Linked DNA regions of Butyrivibrio fibrisolvens. The protein of the gene in region 3 interacts with the protein of the main gene of each other region in a pairwise test. Links are inferred from orthologs where the notes say so. Each region holds a gene or a part of one and is shown on either strand. Other genes may lie near its edges.

Region 1 (3,131 bases), 3.2 Mb from region 3 along the record:
ACGTTCGCAAGGTTATTGGCGATCGTATCTACATTTGTCTGCTGAGCATTCATGCCTGTTGCGGCTGACCATAAGCTGCGTACCATAATTACCTCTTTTCTGAAATACTATTTATGCGTATTCCCATTGTGCTGCAGTTTACAACCTTCCAAGGTCGGTAGTTGCTGTTTTGAGTGTTTCATTTGCTGTCTGGATCATAGTTGATGCTGCTTCATAATGTCTTTGTATATTTATTATCGACACCATTTCATCAACTACTGAGACATTAGATTGCTCTAAAAATCCTGCATTGATACTTCCGGTTGCATTGTCGATACGAACCGCAACATCTGTGGGTTCATACAGATTCTCACCGTATTTATAAAGAGCATCATAATCTTCAAAATCAAAAAGTCCGATGGTTGCGACCACTTCGCTTGTCTCATCTGCACCATCTCCGGTGAATTCAAGTACCTGACCTTTGACATTGACAGCATGTTTCTTGGTAGGATCGACTTCTATATGCTGGCCTTCTGTATCAAGAACAAAGTCTCCGTCATGCGTAACAAGCGCGCCGTCAGCTGTTAATGTAAAGCTTCCATCCCTTGTATACATGACAGTCTGCTGCCCTTGAGTATGACCCGCTATATTATTGTGAGCACTGGTATAATCTATGGCGAAAAAGCCTTTGCCCGAAATTGCCAGATCCCAGGTATTGCCTGTGGACTTCATAGGTCCTTCAGACCAGTCTGTATAGTCCTCTCCGGTCTTTACACCGGGAACGATACGACCAAGTCTCCTAGGATAAGAGCCGGGCTCAGATGTATCCTTGATCTTGAGGGCCAGCTGAGAATCGAATGTCTGCTGGGTTGAACCCTCTTTTTTGTAACCATTAGTATTGGCATTAGCCAGATTGTTTGTAGCCACGTCCATGCGATGCTGTTCATTGACCATCGCTGTCCATGCAGTGTACAGTCCTTTAACCATATAACAAGCCTCCTTGCGCCTGCACCCTGTGTCTGGAATCATCAGGACTTTTAAGTCCTTCAAACTCCATACCCTTATAAAAACTGCAGAAGGAGGCTTGGTTAAAGTTATCCCGGTACTTTACCGGATTATTTTACTGCACCGCTGAGGAACTCAACATATTTACCGGTTCCGATAGCAACAGCTGTCATCGGATCCTCGGCTGTCATGGTGTTGATGCCTGTCTTAGCAGCGATAAGGTCTTCAAGACCTCTAAGAAGTGATCCACCACCTGTAAGCACGATACCACGATCTGCAATATCTGCTGCAAGTTCCGGAGGAGTCTTCTCAAGTACACCATGGATAGCTTCTACTATCTGTGTTGTAGGTTCTCTCAATGCCTCTTCTGTTTCTTCTGAACTGATCTTGACAGTCTTAGGAAGACCTGTAACAAGATTTCGTCCACGCACATCCATATAATCTGCTTCAGGACGTGGATATGCACTTCCTACGCGGATTTTGATATCTTCTGCGGTTCTTTCACCGATGAGAAGATTGTGCTTCTTTCTCATATAACGGACGATAGCTTCATCAAAGTCATCGCCTGCGATCTTAACTGATGTAGATACAACTGTACCGCCAAGAGAGATAACTGCGATATCTGTTGTACCACCACCTATATCTACGATCATATTGCCGCATGGCTTAATGATATCGATACCTGCACCGATAGCTGCTGCTATAGGCTCTTCGATGATGCGAACGTCTCTGGCACCTGCCATACGTGTAGCATCTTCTACGGCCTTACGCTCAACTTCAGTTACACCTGAAGGAACGCATACAGCGATAAGAGGTTTACGATAGATTCTACGTCCGAGAGCCTTAGTTATGAAGTGCTTCATCATCTGCTCTGTGATCTGGTAATCACTGATAACACCCTGACGAAGAGGACGAACTGCTACGATGTTGCCGGGTGTACGGCCGAGCATCTGACGTGCATCTTCACCAAATGTAAGAATCTGGTCTGTATCTCTGTCATATGCTACAACAGAGGGCTCCTTAAGTACTACGCCCTTTCCTCTTATATAAACAAGAATACTTGCTGTTCCTAAATCAATTCCGATATCTGTATACTGCATGGATAAGTCCTTTCAATTTGCTTAAAGTCTGTTATTGTTATTGTTATCGCTTATGCGAGTTGTTATCTTTGTTAAACTATAAAGCGTATAATTCACAAAGTATTATAAACTAACAGACTCATTTTGAAAACAGGCTAATTGAAAAAAATATAGCGGTAGCACATCTAAGCTACTTCAGGCCTTGACTTAGCCTTAAAAGTAAAAATTTTCATTGACAACTTTTACTTTCGTTGAAGTTCCTTTTCATCTGTGCTCCCGCATCCATGCGCAGCTTCCGATATACAGTTTTCAAAAATAAAATCTTTAAAAACGAATATTATTCTACGTTGTGTATATCGGAATAACTGCGCTCAATATTAACCCTTACATTCATTTGAGCATCTTGGCAATATAATGTCCTGTATATGACTCCTTAACTTTGGCAACCTGTTCTGGTGTTCCCTTGGCTACTATAGTACCTCCCTTGGCACCGCCTTCAGGGCCCAGATCTATTATGTAGTCAGCAGTTTTGATAACATCAAGATTGTGTTCTATAACTACTACAGAATTGCCCTGCTCCACAAGCTTTTGAAGTATATCTACAAGCTTTGCTACATCTGCAAAATGAAGACCTGTTGTTGGCTCATCCAGAATGTAGATAGTCTTACCTGTACTGGTCCTTGAAAGCTCTGTTGCAAGCTTTATACGCTGAGCTTCACCACCTGAGAGTTCTGTAGATGGCTGACCGAGTTTGACATAACCAAGACCTACATCATAGAGAGTCTGTATCTTCTTATGTATCTTAGGTACATTCTTAAAAAACTCCAGAGCTTCTTCTACAGTCATATCAAGTACATCATAGATATTTTTGCCCTTATATCTGACTTCCAGAGTTTCTCTGTTATAGCGCTTACCTCCGCAGACTTCGCATGGCACGTATACATCAGGTAAAAAATGCATCTCTATCTTCACGATACCATCACCTGAGCAGGCTTCGCATCTGCCTCCTTTGACATTGAATGAAAATCTGCCCTTGGCATAACCCTTGGCCTTGGCATCAGGTGTTCC
Region 2 (3,160 bases), 1.7 Mb from region 3 along the record:
CGAAGTAGTAGACTCCCTTATCATTGCCTACATCATAGACATTGACAATATTTGGATGCATCAGGCCAGCTGCTGCCTGTGCTTCAGAACGAAACTTCTGTACAAAATTCTGGTTCTCTGAAAATTCCTGCTTCAGTACCTTGACTGCAACAGGACGATTTAATTTATGATCAAGTGCTCTGTATACATCGGACATTCCGCCAGTTCCGATTTTTTCCTGAATTTCATAGCGGTCGCCGATGATCATCCCGATTCTAATCATCTATCTTCCTCCGAGATTTCAATAAGGATAACTGAAATGTTGTCTTTACCACCATTCTCATTGGCAGCATTTACAAGTACTCGGGCCTTATCCTCTATCTCACCCTGCCTGTTGACTATATCCCTGATTGCATCATCGCTCAGCATATTGGTAAGACCATCTGAACACATCAGTATAATATCGCCAGCATTAATCTCTTCCTGGAAAAAGTCGATATCCAGTTTGTCTGTAGCTCCTACAGCTCTGGTTATTATATTCTTGTCAATGTGATTACGCGCAGCTTCTCTGTCGATACCACCCATTCTGACCATCTCTTCAACAAGAGAATGGTCTCTGGTAATCTGTCTGATATTATCGCCATTTATGATATATAATCTGCTGTCTCCGATATTGGCTACCTGCAGAAAATGTCCCATTATAGTAGCTGCGACAAGAGTCGTTCCCATACCTTTCATACTAATATCTTCTTCTGCAACGCGGCGAAGCTTGGCATTAGCATTCTGTATAGACTGATTCAGAATCTTAACAGGGCTCTGTTCAAAAGAGCCTTCTATTCCTTCAACTATTTTATTCACACTGAAACGTGACGCATAATCTCCTGCATTATGTCCTCCCATACCATCGGCAACAATAAAGAGATTGGACAGATTTCCAATTCTCTCTTGGGATTCAAATACATAATCCTGGTTCAGCTCGCGTTCTTTTCCAATGTCAGTTATGGAAAACGATTTGATCAAGATACTCCTCCATCCGGCCGTAATTGAGCCGAGATTAAAATTAGCAGGTCAATTTTCGTTAAGGTGTCTTCTGCGAAGCTGTCCGCATGCACCGTCAATATCCCTGCCCATTTCCCTTCTTATAGTAACATTTATTCCGCTTTTTTCAAGTTTATTTTTGAAAGCAAGGGCATTCTCCCGTGTCGGAGCCGCAAAGTCACGCTCTTTGATAGGATTTACAGGGATAAGGTTTACTATTGCATTAAGACCTTTTAAAAGTTCTGACAGTTTCTGGGCATCTTCCGTAGTATCATTAACTCCGGCTACAAGCGAATACTCAAATGTAAGCTGTCTTCCGGTTTCATTAAAATAATAGCGACAGGCATCAATAACATCAGAAAGCTCATACTTATTGGCTATAGGCATAAGTTTCTGTCTCTTCTCCTGATTTGAAGCATGTAAAGACAGGGCAAGATTGATAGAAAAATGTTCTCCTGCAAGCTCTCTGATCTTAGGAACAAGGCCGCATGTAGACACAGTCAGATTCCTCTGACTCATGTTCATACCATCTTCACCTGTAAGCATACGTATAAATACCAGTAGATTGTCATAGTTATCAAGTGGCTCACCTGAACCCATTACTACTACGTGAGATATCTTCTGTCCTGTGATCCTGGAAATTGCATATATCTGATCCAGCATCTCTCCTGGCATCAAGGATCTTACTACGCCGTCTATAGTAGAAGCACAGAATCTGCATCCCATACGGCATCCAACCTGAGATGATATACATACGCTACAACCAAACTTATACTTCATAAATACGCTTTCGATGACATTGCCATCAGAAAGTCCGAAGAGAAATTTCTTGGTCTCATCAAGCTTAGATTCCTGAACATCTACTACTTTTAGCGATGTATAGGAATACGAAACTTTAAGCTTTTCTTTGAGAGACTTTGGTATATTGGTCATCTCATCATAGCTTCCTGCCATCTTTTTGTGCATCCATTCATAAAGCTGCTTGGCACGAAACTTAGGTTCGCCAAGGCTTATGATAGCTTGTGTAAGCTCTGGAAGAGGCATTGATTTTATATCAGGAAGTGTATCTGATATTTTGTTATCTATGTTGTTGTCTATATTACTATCATTCATTACTTTTTCCTATTTTGGGATAATGCTCATATTACTTTTAATCCCATTATTCTATATTACTTTAAAGCTGATATCCTTAACTTACCTCTTCTATTCTATATTACTTTAAAGCTGATATTCTTAACTAATCGCTTGTATTCATATCACAATCTTATTATGTTCTGGATATCAGATCATGTATTCAGACTCTTCTAAGCTTAGCCAAAAAGAATCCGTCTGTATCGTATACTCCAGGCAGAAGCTGAAGGTATCCTTTTGAAAGGCTTTCTTCATTTCTAAGCGCAGAAGGAACAGACATAGTAATATCCACTCTTTCAAAGGGCAGATTCTCACAGATATAATCAACCATCTTCTCATTCTCATAAGGGTTGATAGTACAGGTCGAATACATCATGATTCCGCCCGGTTTTACATAATTCCAGACATTTTCAAGGATCTTTTGCTGTAAACAAGAGAGCGATTTAAGTGACTTTTGGGATGCTCCATACTTTATATCGGCCTTTCTTCCTATAATTCCAAGACCTGAACATGGCAGATCGCAGTACAGAACGTCAGCTTTATTTTCAAAAGCTTCATCATGTTCCAAAGCATCATGAACTTCAACAGTCACGATATCAGAAAGCCCCATTCTATCAACATTTTCCTCGATTATTCTTGTCTTAAAGCCAGTAAGATCCCGGGAATAGACATGAGGTTTTTCGTCACAGGGCTCAGCGTTTTTTTCCAATGCTGCAAGCTTAGCTGCAGCATGCAAGGCTTTACCTCCGGGAGCACTGCACACATCTATTACGACATCTCCTTTTTTAAGGCCTGCAACTTCACTTACAAGCATCGAGCTAACGTCCTGAACCATCCAGTTGCCTTCTTCATAACCTGGCAGATACTGGATATTATCTGTGTGTGTCAGCTCATATGCATATGGCAGAAGTTCATGCTGCTTGATAGCAAAATTGTCTCCGGATTCCTCTATCATAGAGTCTGCAAGTCTTTTCATTTCCTCCTTGGACAGTCTCTCGTCCATCCTGATGGT
Region 3 (3,165 bases):
ACTTCTCTGGTTCCTGCTGACTGTGCTATGTGGGGATCAAGGCTGTCAAGATCCTGAGGAATACCTACAGTGAACACTTCATCAGAATCAACGCTGCTGGTCTCCTGCGTGCCCTCCTGAGCATTCTGTGATTCCTGAGCATTCTGTGATCCTGTCTCATCATCCTTCTTGGCGCAACCTGCAAGCATAGCAGCTGCCATTGTCAGTGTGCAAACAGCTGCAACTCCCCTTCGCAGCATGTTACCTGACCAAACTTTCTTTTTCATAATATCACTCCTTTTAATCATATATCTTCACTAATACTTTTGATCACAGTATTAGTGCTAATCCTAAACTCAATCTTGTTGCCATTGTAATACCAATAAAGCTTATCTATACAGATGTATTCAAGGTTTATCAGGCCTTACCGGGGGCCTCTTTGTTCATTACATCCTTAAGCTCATCCATGAATGTGTTGATATCCTTGAACTCACGATATACAGATGCAAATCTGACATAAGCTACAGGCTCAAGATCTTTCATCTTGTTCATAACAAGTTCACCAATCTCACGGCTTTTGATCTCACGCTTCTCCATATTGAAGATCTCTGCTTCTACGCTGTCCACAAGCTTTGTGATCTGCTCCGCACTGACAGGTCTTTTATGACAAGCCCTCAGAATACCTGCTTCTATCTTAGATCTGTCATATGGTTCTCTGTTATTGTCTTTTTTAATAATGATAATTGGAATCGTTTCAACCTTTTCATAAGTTGTAAAACGCTTGCCACAGGAGTCACAAATACGTCTACGTCTTATAGATGTGTTGTCGTCAGCCGGACGGGAATCGATTACTCTGGTTTCGTCTTTACCGCAAAACGGGCATTTCATAACAGTGTCCTCCCTTTGATGATATTAATTCCGAAAAACGCTTCAGATGCAGGCACCTGAAGCGTTTAAATTGTTAACTGATTCGCTGATATTTATTTCTTCTGTAAAAACTCAGGAATTTTAAGCGACTTAGGTTCTACAGTAGACCTTACACTGCTATCACTGCGGAAAAAAGTTCTTGATGTTGTAGGTGCCTCTGCTTCAACCGAAGGCTCAACAGGTGTAGGCTGCTGTACAGCAGGCTGTACCTGAGGTGCCATAGCCTGAGGATTAACAAAAGGCCTTGGCTGAGGTATAGATGCAGGCTGCATTGGTCTTACAAATGGCTGTGAAACCTGTGGTCTGGGAGTCACATTCGCAGCACCCTGCATCTGAACAGGTGTCTGATTAGCAGCCTGTCTATTCTCTGCAGGAGCGGCTTTGGATATATTCATAGCCTGAGCACGATCTTCAATTCCTGTAGCAATAACTGTGATGTTGCATGTATCAGACTGAGACTGATCATATACAGCACCAAAGATGATATTGGCTCTCTCACCGGCAAGTTCCTGAACATAACTTGCAGCATCAGATGCATCAGCAAGGCCGATATCACCGGATACATTGATGATAACATCAGATGCACCGGAAATAGTAGTATCAAGAAGAGGACTTTCAACAGCAAGCTTAACAGCATCTGCAGCCTTGTGATCGCCTGTTCCTGTACCAATACCGATATGTGCGATACCCTTGCCCTTCATAGCTGTCTGTACGTCAGCAAAGTCAAGGTTGATAAGACCAGGTACATTGATAAGATCGGTAATACCCTGAACAGCCTGCTGAAGGACTTCGTCAGCCTTCTTAAGAGCATCGGGCATAGATGTACGACGGTCTACTATCTGTAATAATTTATCATTCGGGATAACAATAAGAGTATCTACGTTATTCTTAAGATTTTCAATTCCCATAAGGGCATTCTGCATTCTGGTACGTGCTTCAAAGCTGAAAGGCTTTGTAACAATACCAACCGTAAGAATTCCCATATCTTTAGCTGCCTTAGCAACTATAGGAGCAGCACCTGTTCCGGTTCCGCCTCCCATTCCGCATGTAACGAATACCATATCAGCGCCCTTAATAGCACTGTTGATATCCTCTACGCTCTCTTCTGCAGCTTTCTCTCCAACTTCAGGTTTAGCACCAGCTCCCAATCCTTTAGTGAGCTTCTCTCCGATCTGCAGAAGTTTTGGTGCCTTACATAATTGAAGAGCCTGCTTATCTGTATTCATGCCGATAAACTCGACACCGGTAACGTTCTCGTCAACCATTCTATTAACAGCATTGTTGCCTGCACCACCAACTCCGACTACGATGATTTTGCACGCAGCTTCAGCCTCATTCGACTTGATTTCCAGCAAAACAACTCCTCCTTCACGTCCAGTTTTAAAACCCTACCATTTATATATCATACGATTTTTTAGGGGATTTCGCAACTATCTTTTTAATATTATCAGTAATTTAACAGCTAGAAAATACTTCATTTTCCAACCTACGTCGCTTCCTCAAATCTGACTGAATCAGTATTCTCATCATAGTCTTCAAGATGAAGCGTTCCCTTTTTCCCTTCCAAAGAAGGAAGGATATAAGGTAATTGTATCACTTTTTCGTCAATATTTTTCTTTGATCCCATAGCAACTTCAATATTGTCAAAATAAAGATACACATTATATACAGAATCAAAATACATCTGATCTGCCTGTAGATTGTATTTGGACAGTAACTGTGTCAGATCAAGGATCTCTGCAAAAACTTCATTATCTTCCACAGGAAGAGGTTTTAAGATAACTACGCTGTCATATTTTAGTCCTCTTACAACAGGAACCCCTTCAAGAAGCTGAGACGAGCTTTCAACTATGATTCCTTCTCTGTCAAAATACATATAACTTTCAAGATAACTGATACATCCTGCCAACGCTTTTTCGTACACATGTATATCGATGGTGTCAGCAGACTTTATATCTATTGTTATCTTTTCTATAAAAGGTATATCAGTAATAGACTTATCATGATACTTGAATCCCAGAAACAATGAGTTATGAGAGAACATACCGTTCATCACCATATCCTGAATCTGTTCATCGCTATAATAAGTATTACCGGATACATTGACTGTCTGTACCCTGTAGTGAGACCTTATATACTCTATAACACCTACTCCTAAGAGGGCTATGACTGCAATTGTCATCACCAGTATCAGGATACTTTTGTGAAGCCTCAACATATCATATAGTGATATCTTGGGTTTCTTTGGTTTTTTCGGCT

Evidence for each region.
Region 1: the proteins of ftsZ (region 3) and I7804_RS01320 interact in binary tests that used the Escherichia coli proteins (3 or more experiments, as listed by UniProt). The link is inferred for Butyrivibrio fibrisolvens from one-to-one orthologs.
Region 2: the proteins of ftsZ (region 3) and rlmN interact in binary tests that used the Escherichia coli proteins (3 or more experiments, as listed by UniProt). The link is inferred for Butyrivibrio fibrisolvens from one-to-one orthologs.

The regions. Positions count from the first base shown.
Region 1 is NZ_CP065800.1:328,062-331,192, forward strand. The notes cover bases 90-2,956. They hold I7804_RS01320 (rod shape-determining protein), read right to left. Parts: upstream 2,085-2,956; coding sequence 1,095-2,084; downstream 90-1,094. Other genes in these bases: I7804_RS01315 (flagellar hook-basal body protein), read right to left, coding at 139-966; uvrA (excinuclease ABC subunit UvrA), read right to left, coding at 2,454-2,956. Outside these bases: I7804_RS01310 (flagellar hook-basal body protein), read right to left, coding at 1-86; more of uvrA, read right to left, coding at 2,957-3,131. UniProt on the Escherichia coli protein: Forms membrane-associated dynamic filaments that are essential for cell shape determination. Acts by regulating cell wall synthesis and cell elongation, and thus cell shape.
Region 2 is NZ_CP065800.1:1,854,669-1,857,828, reverse strand. The notes cover bases 90-2,985. They hold rlmN (23S rRNA (adenine(2503)-C(2))-methyltransferase RlmN), read right to left. Parts: upstream 2,131-2,985; coding sequence 1,048-2,130; downstream 90-1,047. Other genes in these bases: rsmB (16S rRNA (cytosine(967)-C(5))-methyltransferase RsmB), read right to left, coding at 2,312-2,985; I7804_RS07655 (Stp1/IreP family PP2C-type Ser/Thr phosphatase), read right to left, coding at 259-999; pknB (Stk1 family PASTA domain-containing Ser/Thr kinase), read right to left, coding at 90-262. Outside these bases: more of pknB, read right to left, coding at 1-89; more of rsmB, read right to left, coding at 2,986-3,160.
Region 3 is NZ_CP065800.1:3,506,798-3,509,962, forward strand. Bases 111-3,011 are described here. They hold ftsZ (cell division protein FtsZ), read right to left. Parts: upstream 2,262-3,011; coding sequence 960-2,261; downstream 111-959. Other genes in these bases: I7804_RS14620 (ABC transporter substrate-binding protein), read right to left, coding at 111-266; nrdR (transcriptional regulator NrdR), read right to left, coding at 397-867; I7804_RS14635 (cell division protein FtsQ/DivIB), read right to left, coding at 2,393-3,011. Also shown: more of I7804_RS14620, read right to left, coding at 1-110; more of I7804_RS14635, read right to left, coding at 3,012-3,165. UniProt on the Escherichia coli protein: Essential cell division protein that forms a contractile ring structure (Z ring) at the future cell division site. The regulation of the ring assembly controls the timing and the location of cell division.